Regions from separate parts of the Savagea faecisuis genome, predicted to be linked through region 1. Evidence: riboswitches for the same ligand, from Rfam matches in the RefSeq annotation. Region 1 holds a riboswitch; the other holds the start of a gene.
What was found. A riboswitch is a leader RNA that binds a small molecule or an ion and turns the genes downstream of it on or off. The one in region 1 is predicted to bind magnesium.
Positions count from the first base shown of each region.

Region 2: it holds a riboswitch for magnesium, as region 1 does, so the genes downstream of both, ACFQ0V_RS04375 (GNAT family N-acetyltransferase) here and mgtE (magnesium transporter) in region 1, are expected to answer to the same signal.

Region 1 covers NZ_JBHTJF010000022.1:41,224-48,011, reverse strand. The annotation lists gene ACFQ0V_RS05005 (glutathione ABC transporter substrate-binding protein) at 1-925, shown strand, start outside; gene ACFQ0V_RS05000 (hypothetical protein) at 965-1,372, opposite strand; gene ACFQ0V_RS04995 (hypothetical protein) at 1,523-1,702, opposite strand; M-box (ykoK) riboswitch at 1,869-2,032, shown strand; gene mgtE (magnesium transporter) at 2,282-3,262, shown strand; gene ACFQ0V_RS04985 (EamA family transporter) at 3,436-4,353, shown strand; gene ACFQ0V_RS04980 (isochorismatase family protein) at 4,393-4,932, opposite strand; gene ACFQ0V_RS04975 (PH domain-containing protein) at 5,001-5,498, shown strand; gene ACFQ0V_RS04970 (PH domain-containing protein) at 5,498-6,788, shown strand, end outside.
Region 2 covers NZ_JBHTJF010000019.1:42,703-49,490, forward strand. The annotation lists gene ACFQ0V_RS04365 (sodium:solute symporter family transporter) at 1-1,076, opposite strand, end outside; gene ACFQ0V_RS04370 (hypothetical protein) at 1,078-1,362, opposite strand; gene ACFQ0V_RS04375 (GNAT family N-acetyltransferase) at 2,250-2,837, opposite strand; M-box (ykoK) riboswitch at 3,036-3,199, opposite strand; gene thiD (bifunctional hydroxymethylpyrimidine kinase/phosphomethylpyrimidine kinase) at 3,507-4,337, shown strand; gene ACFQ0V_RS04385 (TSUP family transporter) at 4,440-5,207, shown strand; gene ACFQ0V_RS04390 (Na/Pi cotransporter family protein) at 5,310-6,788, shown strand, end outside.

The DNA of each region.
Region 1 (6,788 bases):
AAAATTAGAGCGTTATGACGAATACTGGGGAGAGAAAGCGAAAATTGACTCTGTTAAATTCGCCGTCATCCCAGAAGCAGCAACACGTGAAGCAGAACTTCAAAACGGCGGAATCGACATTAGCATTCCAATTCCACCGACAGACGTCGCTTCATTAAACAACAGTGATTACGCAAGCGTGTTAGAACAAACGTCGACACGTATTACGTACCTCGGATTCAACGTAGAAAAAGAACCGTTCGACAATGTGAAAGTACGTCAAGCAATCACATATATGCTCGATCAACAAGAAATTATTGACGGAGTGTACGAAGGTTTCGGCGTTCGTGCAACAGGTGGTTTATCACCAGACATTTTCGGTTTCGATAAAGATTTAACAGCGATTGACAAAGATGTCGATAAAGCGAAAGAATTAATGAAAGAAGCTGGACTTGAAGACGGCTTCAAAACGACGTTATGGACGTACACAGACCCACAAAACGTGGAAGTTGCAGTCCTTTTACAATCAACGTTAAAAGAAATTAACATCGATGTTGAAATCGAACAGATGGAATTCGGTGCATATTTAGAAAAAACAGCGAACGGCGAGCACGATATGTTCATGCTCGGATGGAGTAACCCGACAGGAGATGCGGACTACGGATTGTATTCACTCTTCCACTCTTCATACTTCGGAGATCCAGGAAACCGTTCATTCTACAAAAACGAAGAAGTCGATAAGTACTTAGATGAAGGTCGCGACAATGCGGACCCTGAAGTTCGTCTCGCTGCTTACAAAAAAGCACAAGAACTGATCCGTGAAGATGCTCCAGTCGTCTTCATCCAACACCCTCAGCACTTAGTCGGCATCAGCAATAAAGTAAAAGGTTTCGAAATTGACGGAACTGCACTTTACAACTTACGCAACGTCACAATCGAAAAATAATACAAAAATATCCAGCCCTTTTATAGAGCTGGATATTTTTTATGCGGATAATCGCTGTAATAATTGCGCGACTGTTCGACTTTGTTCCGCTTGTAATAAACGGTTCGCCAATTGTGCTGATGTCGATAATTGTTTGAAATGTTCAATCCAATTTAAACGCTCTGTGCGCTTCTGTTTCGCTTCGAAGACGAGATGTAAGTAAATCGGCTTCTCAATAAGTCGCGCCTCATACAACTCATCGGCAACTTCATGTACTTCTTCCCCTAAAGCATACGTGAAATCGTAACGCGCTATTACTTTTTGCCAGACGTTTTCATCTTTTTCCCCGCGATCATCATATTCTTCTGTCACTTTAAATGATTTTTCTCTCTCATCTCTCGCCTTAATTCGCTCTGTTTTCCTCAAACGATATGGCGAATTTGTCGGATATAGACCGTGAATTCTCACTACAATTCCCCCTTTTTCCCAATTCCTTTTCACTTTACATCGACTGAACAGAAACTTTCTTTAGTCGTTTAGACTTATTTTATCATTTTTATTTCTCTTTATTCATTATCTCAAAATAACAACCACGAACAGTTTTTGTTCGTGGTTGTTTTATTTGTCGCGATAACAATGTGGACATGGCTTATAAATCATCGGATAAAGTTCTACATAATCTTCATCGGTCATTTCCATGTTGTTTGGGTGTATAAAATTCACTTTACATTCTGGTTGAATCGCATCTTGACGATGGACAACTTTACGATTCCCTGTATTCACAATAAATGTAGCCACATGCATTCCCTCCCTTTCCTTATAGGTTAAAGCGAGAATAAGAAATTTGCAAATTTTTCACACTTTTTACTATTTCGATATAATCATAACCTTTTAATTGATGAAAAATGGTGTTGACAATTATTTTTTTCGTTGCTAAGGTTGTAGCTGTGATTGAAACTAAATAACAGTTCCTCGTTAGGTGAGGCTCCTGTATGAAGATATGCTACTGCCCAGAAACGTCCAAAGACGCCAACGGGTCAGCAGGAACGATCGAGTTAAGGTCGTTTTTAATGTAGCTGTAACTTTACTATGTCATACAGTGCTAAAGCTCTATGAAGGAGGCGTTTTAAATATTCCTATTTTTAATAAATGACGACGCATTCGCTCGTTTATTAACGTATGCTTTTTTTAGGACACCCTTCTTCGGACGAGGGGTGTCCTTTTTCGATTCAAAAATGATCAATGGAGGTGGTGGAATGGACATTCCGAGTTGTAGGTTTAGGTTCAGAGTATTCAAAGTATTCAGGTTTTTAACTAGGAGCAATATCCATTTTGCCCCCTTCATTGCGGTGGATATTGCGTAAGGAGGTTTACGCAATGGTGAAAAAACAATTTAAACTCGAAACGACAGGAAGCTTAATGGATCGCGCTTATTTAACGCTCCAAGAAAGCTTTACCGTCGAACAAGCGGTGCAATACGTCCGCGACAACGTAGAAAATAAAACGAATATTCATTACTTATATGTGACGGATCAAGACGGGATGTTAAAAGGTGTCATGTCATTACGTGAACTTTTAAGCGCGAGTGGCGAACTCCCATTGAATTCTGTTATGACGACGAATGTCAAATCGTTACCGACGGATCTCGACCAAGAGAAAGCAGCGAAAATTTTCCAAAAATGCGATTTCGTTTCAATGCCTGTCGTGAACGAGTTTCGTCAAGTTGTCGGTGTCGTTCACGTCGAAGATATTTTAGATGTTATGGAACAAGAAGCGACGGAAGACTTCCACAAAATGGCACCCGTCTCTTCTTTAGAAGTGAGCTTAAAAGATGCGAAAGTGACAACTTTATATCGCAAACGTATCGTTTGGCTCGTCGTACTCGTCTTTATGAACGTCTTTTCAGGTGCTGGAATCGCCCATTTCGAGGATGTTATCGAAGCAAATATTGCACTCGTCTTCTTCCTTCCTCTCCTCGTAGATAGTGGCGGTAACGCAGGTAGTCAGGCGTCGACACTCGTCATTCGTGCGATGGCAGTTGGACAAGTTCGCATGACCGATTGGTTGAAAATGTTCACGAAAGAAATTTCAGTTTCTATTTTACTCGGTGTGACGATGGCAGCAGCAGTTGCAGGCGTTGGTATGTTCCGCGGTGGACCTGAAATTGCATTAGTCATCGCATTAACGATGGTCGCAGTCGTCATCGTCGGCAGCTTAATCGGAATGAGCTTACCGTTCATCTTCCGCAAATTAAACTTAGACCCAGCAACAGCTAGTGCTCCACTCATCACGTCAATTGCAGATATCGTCGGAGTACTCATTTACTTCTCAATCGCAAGCACATTATTATCTCTATAAAAAAAGATTCGGACTTATCGTTTACCCTCTTATAAATAAGTCAGTGTACGAAGGGCTTTCATGCGCTTCGTACACTTTTTCTTCATTTTGACAGATTCTCTTTTGAATTATACAATATTTTGGGCGCAACTCGCGCTACAATTTGAGTCTCTATAGACTGATTTATAGGAGGTATGTCGACGATGTGGTTCATCTTTGCGGTTCTCACAGCATTCGCTTGGGGCGCAGCTAATTTATATTATAAGAAAGGTTCTGACCCTGGAGACCCGACGAGTCACTTAAAAATCGTCGTCATGATCGGTTTTGTCATGGGGATTCATGCCGTTTCTTATATGCTCATTAAAGGCATTACATTCGATGTATGGAATATGGTGTTATATTTCCCTGTATCGTTCATGTATATTTTATCGATGACATTAGGTTTTGTCGGCTTGCGTTATATCGAGCTATCGATCGCCGCTCCCGTTCAAAACTCGGCTGGGGCTATTACAGCGATTTTATTAATGATATTTTTCCCAACATCTATTTCAGCACTTGAAATTTTCGGTATCGTCATCGTAACAGCGGGGGTCATTATGCTCGCTCGTTACGAACAAACGCATGATCACGAAATTATGTTACAGAGCGGGGAAACATTTGACCCTAAATATAAACTCGGATTTTTAGCGATCACTTTCCCGATTTTATACGCTTTAATCGACGGAGTCGGCTCGTTTTTAGACGGTGTTTACTTAGATAAAAAACAATGGATGAGTGAAGATAATGCATTGCTCGCTTACGAATTCACCTTCCTCATTTGTGCGATTCTCGTCTATTTATATTTGAAGTTCATTAAAAAAGAAGACTTCAAAATCTTCAAGCAAAAAGACCGTGGAATTGCCGCTTTACTTGAAACAGCTGGACAATTTTTCTACGTGTTCGCGATGGCAGGTAATGCGATGATTGCAGCGCCACTCATCGCATCAAGCGGTATTTTCTCCGTCTTATTATCGCGTATTTTCTTAAAAGAAGTATTATCGAAAAAACAGTATGCGCTTATCGCTGCTGTGATGATCGGTATTATCGCACTCGGAATTGCCGAAGAATTATAATAGGAAAGCACTCACCCTACATACGGATGAGTGCTTCTTTTATTTCACATATTGCAAAATTTGTTTAAATTCAGCCGTTCCTGCTCGTTGCAACAACTCGTATAAAATCGTTTCCACCCCGACGATTTTCACTCCTTCATGACGCAACATGCTCATCGCACGCTCTTTATCTTCTGCATAGCGTGACGACACAGCATCTTCGACAACCGCGACATCATACCCTTCGCGTTTCAAAGAGAGCGCAGTTTGGTATACACAAATATGCGACTCAATGCCAGCAAGTACAAATTGTTTGCGGCCTAATTGTTCCACCGCTTGTCGAATCCCTTCATTCAACATCCCGTTAAACTCGATTTTTTCATACGTTGGTACACCTTCTAAATGCTGACGCAACTGCTCTTTCGTCGGACCGAGCCCTTTCGGATATTGCTCCATGCAAATGATCGGAATATCGAGTGTGCGCATTCCTTGAATGAGTTGCTCTTGCTTTTGTAACATACGCTCACTATTTTGAACGATGTCTGCCAATTTCCCTTGTACGTCGATCAACATAAATGCCGTTCGTTCTACTGTAAACATTTCTTCCCCTCCTGTAACTTTTTTATACGGTTTCCGTATATACTATTATAACGAAAGGTGTGAGGCAATTGGAAAACATATACGCTCATTTAACAGGAAAACTTTCCCCTTCCTATACGAAAGTGCTGAAAGTAAATGCAGTTCTTGAATTCATCGTAGAAATTCTTGTCGTCGGAATTTTATTAGGCGTGAGTTATTATTTTGATTGGTTCAACTGGATTAATATCGTTTTATACGTCATCGGCGCACTCATCATTCTCGATAATGTATGGGATTTTTTCTTTCAATCTAAATTTACCGTCGTCAATTGGGCATATGAAGTCGATGAACAATACGTTCAATTAAAACGCGGTCGTCTCTTCGAACATTATGAAATGATTCCGATGACGAAAGTACAATTCGTCGCGACGAATCAAGGACCTATTTTGCGCAAATACGGATTATACACATTGCGCATCGGCACGATGGGCTCAGAACATACAATTCCAGGTCTCCCCGAAGATGAAGCATTACGTTTACGAGAGGAAATTGCCCACTACGCTAAAGTGAAGGAAGTGGAAGTGTAATGGAAAATAGACGCTTTCATTTTTTATCAGTCATTCTTCAAATTGCTTCCTTTTTTAAAAGTTGGTTTTTCCCGCTCCTTCTTATTTTTGTTTTCAACTTTAACAATGATGCGTTATTGTGGACAATCGCTCGCTACGTGGCGCTATTTTTCATCGTTTGGAGCATCATTGAAGCGATATTAACGTGGCGGACGACGACGTATCGTTTTGAAGAAGAACAAGTCGTCTTAAAACATGGCATTTTTTCGAAAACGAGACAAACGATCGATTATGATCGGATTCAAAACATTCAACGAAAAACGTCCGCGCTTCATAAAATACTCGGTTTAACGACATTGACGCTCGAAACAGGCGCAACCGGTGACGATGCTTCCATTGAACTCGATGCGATTCGTCCTGAAGAAGCGACAGAAATCGAGCGCAAATTACACGCTAAACGAAAACAAGTTCCATTCGGTCCTCAACTACCTAGCGCACAGTGGGATATGCGATTAAGTGAGGCAAGCGAACCGGCTATCGAATTCACTTCGAAAGAACAGCGTACACTTCATTTCGAACCGACAGAGCGCGATACCGTTCGAGCGACATTCGCATCGCTCAGCTTTTTCGCCCTCATCCCAATTTTAGCGACATTATTTTTTAAAACGATCGACTTATTCAAATTAGAAGATCAAGCGAGTCGTTGGGTCGATTTATTCAGTGGGAATTGGTTACTCATTACTGCAGCTTCTATCGCTCTTTTACTTATTTCACTTGTATTCGGACTCATTATTACGTACTTCCGTTTCGGACGCTTTATGATTGAATCAGACGATGAACGCGTCTATATTCAACGAGGTATTTTCTCGGAACAATCGTTCACGATGAAAAAGAAAAATGTACAAGGGATTCAAATCGAACAAACATTTTTAAAACGATTGCTTAAACTTTCCCAAATTAAATTAATTAGTGTCGGTAAAATAGGAGACATCGAACAAGAAGCAAATTCCCTTTACCCTTTCTTGCCCGTAAAAAAATCAGCATCATTACTAGCTGATATTTTACCCCAATTTGCCATTCAACCGACATTAGAAAAATTACCGAAAAGCTCTCTTTGGATGAAACTGATCCGCTTGCCGATTTTTGCAATTATCGTGTTTATCATCATCCACTTTTGGGGTAAAAGCTACTGGTGGGGAGCGCTCGCGCTATTCCTTACGTACGCAGGACGCCTACTTGAATATATATTTACACGATACCAAATCGACGGTGAACATATCATATTAAAAACAGGTGCTTGGACGACCGAAA
Region 2 (6,788 bases), on a different contig from region 1:
GAAATGAGTGCCCCAATCGCAATTAAGTTTCCACTTAAAGTAGAAAGCCCTGCTGATACAGCTCCCGCAATAACGAGTGCTGTCACCCATTCTGAGTTATACACAAGGTTCAAAATAATCGTTAATTTATCTGCATCTTCTACAGAAATTGGATTACCTGTCGTTTCTGTAAAGTAAACACCTGCGAACCCCATCGCATATGTCGCCGAGAATACGACTCCTAATACTAATGCGAACCAAACCATCGCTTTACGCGCACTTTGAAGGCTAGATGCCGTATACACACGCATCGCTAAGTGCGGTAAGCCGAGTGATCCGAATGTCAATGCTGGAATAATAGCGAAATACCATTTCACAGAATATTGATAGTCAAAGAAGTTCGGAACTGCTTCCAACATCGTCGGTACCATGTCTGCATATAGAAGTGGTGGGAAATACCAACCCGATCCACCCATCGCTTTCATAATAGCACCGAGTGGCACGACGAACATTAATGTAATAATGACCATTTGAATCGCCGCGTTATTCGTCGCTCCAGACATTCCACCGATTGTAACGAACCCGATGACGAGTAAACCACCTGCGACAAGTCCGACAAAGTACGGAATTCCAAGCAATGTTTCAAACGCTACTGCAATTCCGATCATCTGACCTAAAGCGTACATAATTTGAACTAAAATCATAAAGAGTGCTGCGACGATCGATGCTCGAATTCCGTAACGTTCACGAATAAAGTGAGTCGGTGTAAATGCACCCATACGTCGTAAAGAGGTTCCGTAAATAATTGTAATTAAAGGAATCGCTAAAATTAATTGAATCCACATAATAACGAATGGAACTTTCATATTAAGAATAAGACCTGTAACTCCTAAAAACGTCGCGATACTCATATAAGTAGAAGCCATCGCTAATCCGTTCGTAAATGCACCGACGCCCCCGCCTGCTGCATATAAATCTTCTACCGATTTACTCGAACGGTTGGAAATATAACTAACGACATAGAATAATAAAAACGTTAAAGCTACAACGACAATCCCGATAATCGGATTTTCAAGCTGCCATCCATTTTCCCCCATATTAGTTCACTCCTTCCGACGATTTCTTTTCCGCTGCTTCCGCTCGTTTCATCTCATTTTCACGTTCGATCGCTTCGTCAATTTTATTCCCAATTGCTCCCGCAATAATCGTTAAAATTAAAACGCCGAACCAACCAGACAAAATCGGGACGATATACATCACTGGAAACCCGAAGAGCATCGCGTCTGTTGGAAACATCGCAAACAATAAACCAGAGTGACCTACTACTAAAAAGATAGCTGACATAATAATCGTGAACCACACTTCTTTTTGATACGCATTCATATTCTATTTCCCCCTTTTATCTCATTTGTAGCGTTTCACCTTCCAAAGAAGAAAAGAAGTGCCCATTCCCCAATCGACCTTCTCCTCTCATTTATGTTCCCCAACACAAATAGAAAGCGCTTACAAATAAATGTGAACTTATTACTTTCTCATTATAACTACCCTCCTCTATCTACTCTCCAGATCCTTTTCTGTCGACACTTCCCTTTATTATGTCTAGACAGTCATTAAAGAATACTGGAGTCTATCGCTAACAGCGAAAAAACCTTTAATCTCGCATGACAACTTGAATTTACAACACATTCTAAAATAATGCAAGAGCTGTTTTTTCTGCTTGAAATAGCAAATACGCTGCTAATATGAGTGAAATATACCTCACTACTAAAATGTTGTCAAATACTTTTTTATACTTTTTATTCCATTTCCTTTCCTAAAAAAACATTGATCGACCATAAAATTTCAGACACTTTTATACACAAATTTATATTATAGACATCTTTTTTAAACATGTCGTTTTTTAACTCGATAAACTAGTCCGACAACTTTTTGTTATTTTGTTCGTTTCGTCTAACTGAAATACACAACTTTGTTTACTTTCTACAAAAATTAACGGATTTTTTTACGACTTACACTGTTTTTTTACATATTTCATTAGACAATTGTCCAATTGCTCGTTTTCATTTCTTTTTTCTCTCATTTAGACAACTATGTATAGAGTGTTCTTTGATTTCATATATGATAAGTCGATTTGATATTATATTTATCTCCTATTAAACTTTTTAAAATAGGAAAAATAATTTTTAAAAAAATAAAAATCCGTAAATGATGGAGTATATTCTCTCCATATTTACGGATTTTCATATCTTTGTATTGGATGATCCATACGCTTACCCCTCTGTTGCGACTAACATCGGCGCAACTTCCATAGCTTCTGCTGCGATAAATGGAACAACTTGTTCGTTGTAGCGTAAAAAATCTTCTCGATTCACTTGAAGTAGTTGAAATTGTGCGTAGTCTTTGCGCACTGTTTCAAAATGTGCCCAGCTTGTTGCTGTCGCTTGTGAAACGTAAGGTAATTTCATCGCTGCGCGTTGTGAGCGAATGTTTTCATTACGGATGCACATATATACTGTATCGATTGATGTCGTTGTAAATACTTCATATAAAAATTCGGATTTTGCCATTTGGTTTAATCCTTTACCTTGAAATTCTTTGCCGAGCCAAGTTGCTAAAAAGCCGCTCGTACCATGAATATCGAATAAATTAATTGTTCCTGCTGGTTGCTCATACGCGTCTAAAATGACACGTGAAATGAGCTCGCCACGAAGTTCTGCTTCGATTGTTTCACGATTCACATTTGTGAACTCTTCCAATGAATACGCTTTGTGGCGAACGAATGGTAACACTTCAGGATGGCTCATCATTTCGTAAAGGCACTGTTGTTCGAAATGATTGAGGATACGTTTTTTGAGCATAATGATAACCTCCCGGTGTGAACAGAGGTACTTCCTCACTCACACATTGTATTTGATTGTTGTTTGTATGATGGTTGGACCTACTGGCCGGCAGTTCTGAATTATCCCTCATGTTCACCCCTCCTTTCGAACAACAAAAAACGCACCTCCACAATTGAAGGCACGTCGAATTTAAAATGTCTCATAGACATTTCTAAGATCAACCCTCAATCGTTGAGCTTTAGCACTGTATGGCATAGGACGAATCCAGCTACATTAAAAACAACCTTAAATCGATTGTTTTTGCTAACCCATTGGCGTCTGTAGACGTTTCTGGGTAGCAGCGTATCTCCATACAGGAGCCTCACCTAACGAGGTTTGTATTTTATGTTGTTAGCGGCATAAGACCGTTATTTGTCTATGCCCAATTTTTTATTTTTTAAACTTGTTTCGTTCACTTGGAACAATCTAAATTTACATCGATTCCAACATTTCAACAATGCACTTTAGACCTATTTTATATAGTTATTTGTGCTCATTTTAACTACTTTATATTGACAGATAATTCTGATTGTTAGTTGTATGTAAATTCTGACCTTATCGATTCAAAATGAACTGACTCTAGTCGTTTTTTCTGTTACGATGTATAATTTGTTCATTTCATTCCAACGAGAAAGAAGTGTATAAAATATGAAGAAAACTTTAACGATTGCTGGCTCAGATACGTCAGGCGGCGCTGGAATTCAAGCCGATTTAAAAACATTCCAAGAACATGGAACTTACGGTATGACTGCGCTCACTGTCGTCGTAACGATGGATCCAGAAAAATATTGGGCACACGGTGTATACTCATTGCCGACGGATGTTTTACAAGCTCAAATTAAAACAGCGCTCTCTACAGGGATCGACGCGATGAAAACAGGAATGTTAGCGACAGAAGAAGTTATTCAAATCGCAGGGGAAGCGATCCAACAGTCTGGAACTTCAAAAGTAGTCATCGATCCTGTCATGGTATGTAAAGGGGAAGATGAAGTGCTCAACCCTGGAAATACCGATGCGATGATTCAATACTTACTCCCACATGCGATGGTTACGACACCGAACTTATTTGAAGCGGGACAGCTAGCGGGCAGGAAAACGCCAAAAACGGTTGAAGAGATGAAAGAAGCAGCAAAACGCATTCATGCTCACGGACCGCAAACCGTCGTCATTAAAGGAGGACGTTCACTCCCTACTGAAAAAGCGACAGATTTATTTTATGATGGTGAGGCATTTTACGTATTAGAAAGCGACGTCATCGATTCTCACTACAATCATGGGGCAGGATGTACATTCGCAGCAGCGATTACTGCAAACTTAGCGAACGGCCTCGCTGTTCAAGAAGCGGTCGTTCAAGCGAAAGCATTCGTCGCAGCAGCCATTCAAAACGGTTGGAAATTAAATGAATATGTCGGACCTGTCATGCACGGGGCAGCTCGTCATCACGCGCTTCCTGAAGTGACAATTCGTCCACTCGACTAACATCAAGTGCGCACGCTCAACGATTCATTGAGTTTGCGCACTTTTATCATTTTATGGTGTGAAAATTCGTTATAATGGAAACAGAAAGCGAGGCGAAACATATTGTTAGAAGATTTAAATCTCACCATTTTACTCATTTTAATTGTTTTCGGATTTTTAGCAGCGTTCGTCGACTCAGTCGTCGGCGGAGGTGGACTCATTACATTACCTGCTCTTTTCTTTACAGGCATTTCGCCAACTGCGGCACTTGCGACGAATAAATTAGCAAGTTCCATCGGCTCCTTTACGAGCAGTTTCATGTTTTTACGCTCAGGGAGGGCATCTCGATGTGAAATCTTGTTTCCTCTCTCTTTCTTCGGTGCTATGCTTGGTGCTTATACCGTTTCCTTTTTCGATCCGAACGTCTTGAAGCCACTCATGCTCATTATGCTCGCAATTATCGCGGTATACACACTCATGAAAAAAGATTGGGGTAGTGTCACTCAAATGAAACATTTTTCGACAAGTACTGCCCTCTTATTCGCTGGAATTATCGCGTTTATCGGATTTTATGATGGATTTTTAGGGCCTGGTACAGGTTCGTTCCTCATGTTTGCATTATTGTGGCGCGGCTTTGACTTTTTACAAGCAGCAGGCAATGCAAAAGTGTTAAATTTTGGGAGTAACTTCGCAGCGCTCCTCATGTTTATGATGCTTGGGGAAGTGTTGTTCGTTTACGGGCTCATTATGGGAGCTGCACAAATCGTCGGTTCCATCGTAGGATCTCGCTTTGCGATGAAACGTGGGAGCGGTTACGTTCGAATTTTATTTATCGTCGTCACCGTCTCTTTACTCGCGAAACAATCGTGGGATTATATTTCTTCACTATGAAGACTTTGTAACAGTTATGTAAAGTTGTTGTAACGTCTCTTCCCTTTTCTATTCCGCCCTCTATACTAAATGTATCTTTGAATCGAGGAGTGAATTCGTATCGTGGAAGTCGAGTGGCAAGGGATTATTTTTCAATTTTTAGGTGGGCTCGGTATTTTTTTATTCGCCATTCAGTTTATGGGGGATGCGCTTCAAAAAGCAGCGGGTGACCGGTTACGAAGCATTTTAGATAAGTTTACGACGAATCCGTTTATGGGTGTGCTCGTCGGAATTATCGTCACCGTGCTCATTCAATCGAGTTCAGGAACAACCGTCATTACGGTCGGACTCGTTAGCGCGGGGTTTATGACATTACGTCAAGCAATAGGTGTCATTATGGGTGCGAATATCGGAACGACGGTCACCGCATTCATCATCGGATTAGATGTCGGCACCTACGCCCTTCCGATTATGGCTGTCGGATCGTTTCTCATTTTTTTCTTTAAAAAAGATAAAGTGAAAAACTTCGGGGAAGTGATGTTCGGGTTCGGTGGACTTTTTTTAGGACTTGAAATGATGAGCAGCGGAATGAAACCGTTACGCTCACTCGATGCTTTTGCAGAGTTTACATTGTCGATGAGTGATAATCCGATTCTCGGTGTCATCGCCGGTACAATCTTTACATTGATCGTCCAAAGTTCTAGTGCGACAGTCGGGATATTACAAGGATTGTATGCGGAAGGCCTCGTCGACTTGCAAGCCGCTCTACCGATTTTATTCGGAGATAATATTGGGACGACAATCACGGCAATTTTAGCTGCTCTAGGAGCATCGATTACTGCGCGTCGTGCTGCGGCAGTCCACGTACTGTTTAACTTGTTTGGGACCGTTATCTTTTTAATTTTACTCGTGCCTTTTACGATGTATGTCGAATGGTTGGCAGCACTACTCGCACTGGAAGAAAAAATGCAAATCGCATTCGCTCACGGTTCATTCAACGTTGCGAATACGATCATTCAATTTCCGTTAATCGGCGTTTGGGCAATGATCGTCACGAAATTAATTCCTGGAAAAGATGTGACGATTGAGTATCAGCCGAAACATTTAGATCCTTTATTCATTCAAGAATCTCCTGCTGTTGCGATTGGGCAAGCAAAAGCAGAAGTTGTGCGCACAGGAGAATTTGCAGTTCAAGGGATGCAAGAAGCTCTTTTATACGTACAAACGGGCGAGGAGTCGCATGCTGAACTCGCGAAGCAATTAGAAGACGCCATCAACCATTTGGACCGTGAAATTACGTCCTACCTCGTTGAAATTTCCACGATGCGCATTTCAGAGAGCGACTCCCATAAACACGCATTATTACTAGATAGCATCCGGGATATCGAACGAATCGGTGACCATTGTGACAATATTGTCGGCTTAACAAAAAGTTTGCACAATACAAATAAAAATGGAATTACTGACGAAGCGATGGCTGAAATGGAAAAGATGTTCTCTTTAACAATTGAAACGATTACGAAAGCGATTGAAGCTCTTCAAACGAATAATTTAGATCTTGCACGTCAAGTTGTTGAACAAGAAGTTGCGATTGATCAAATG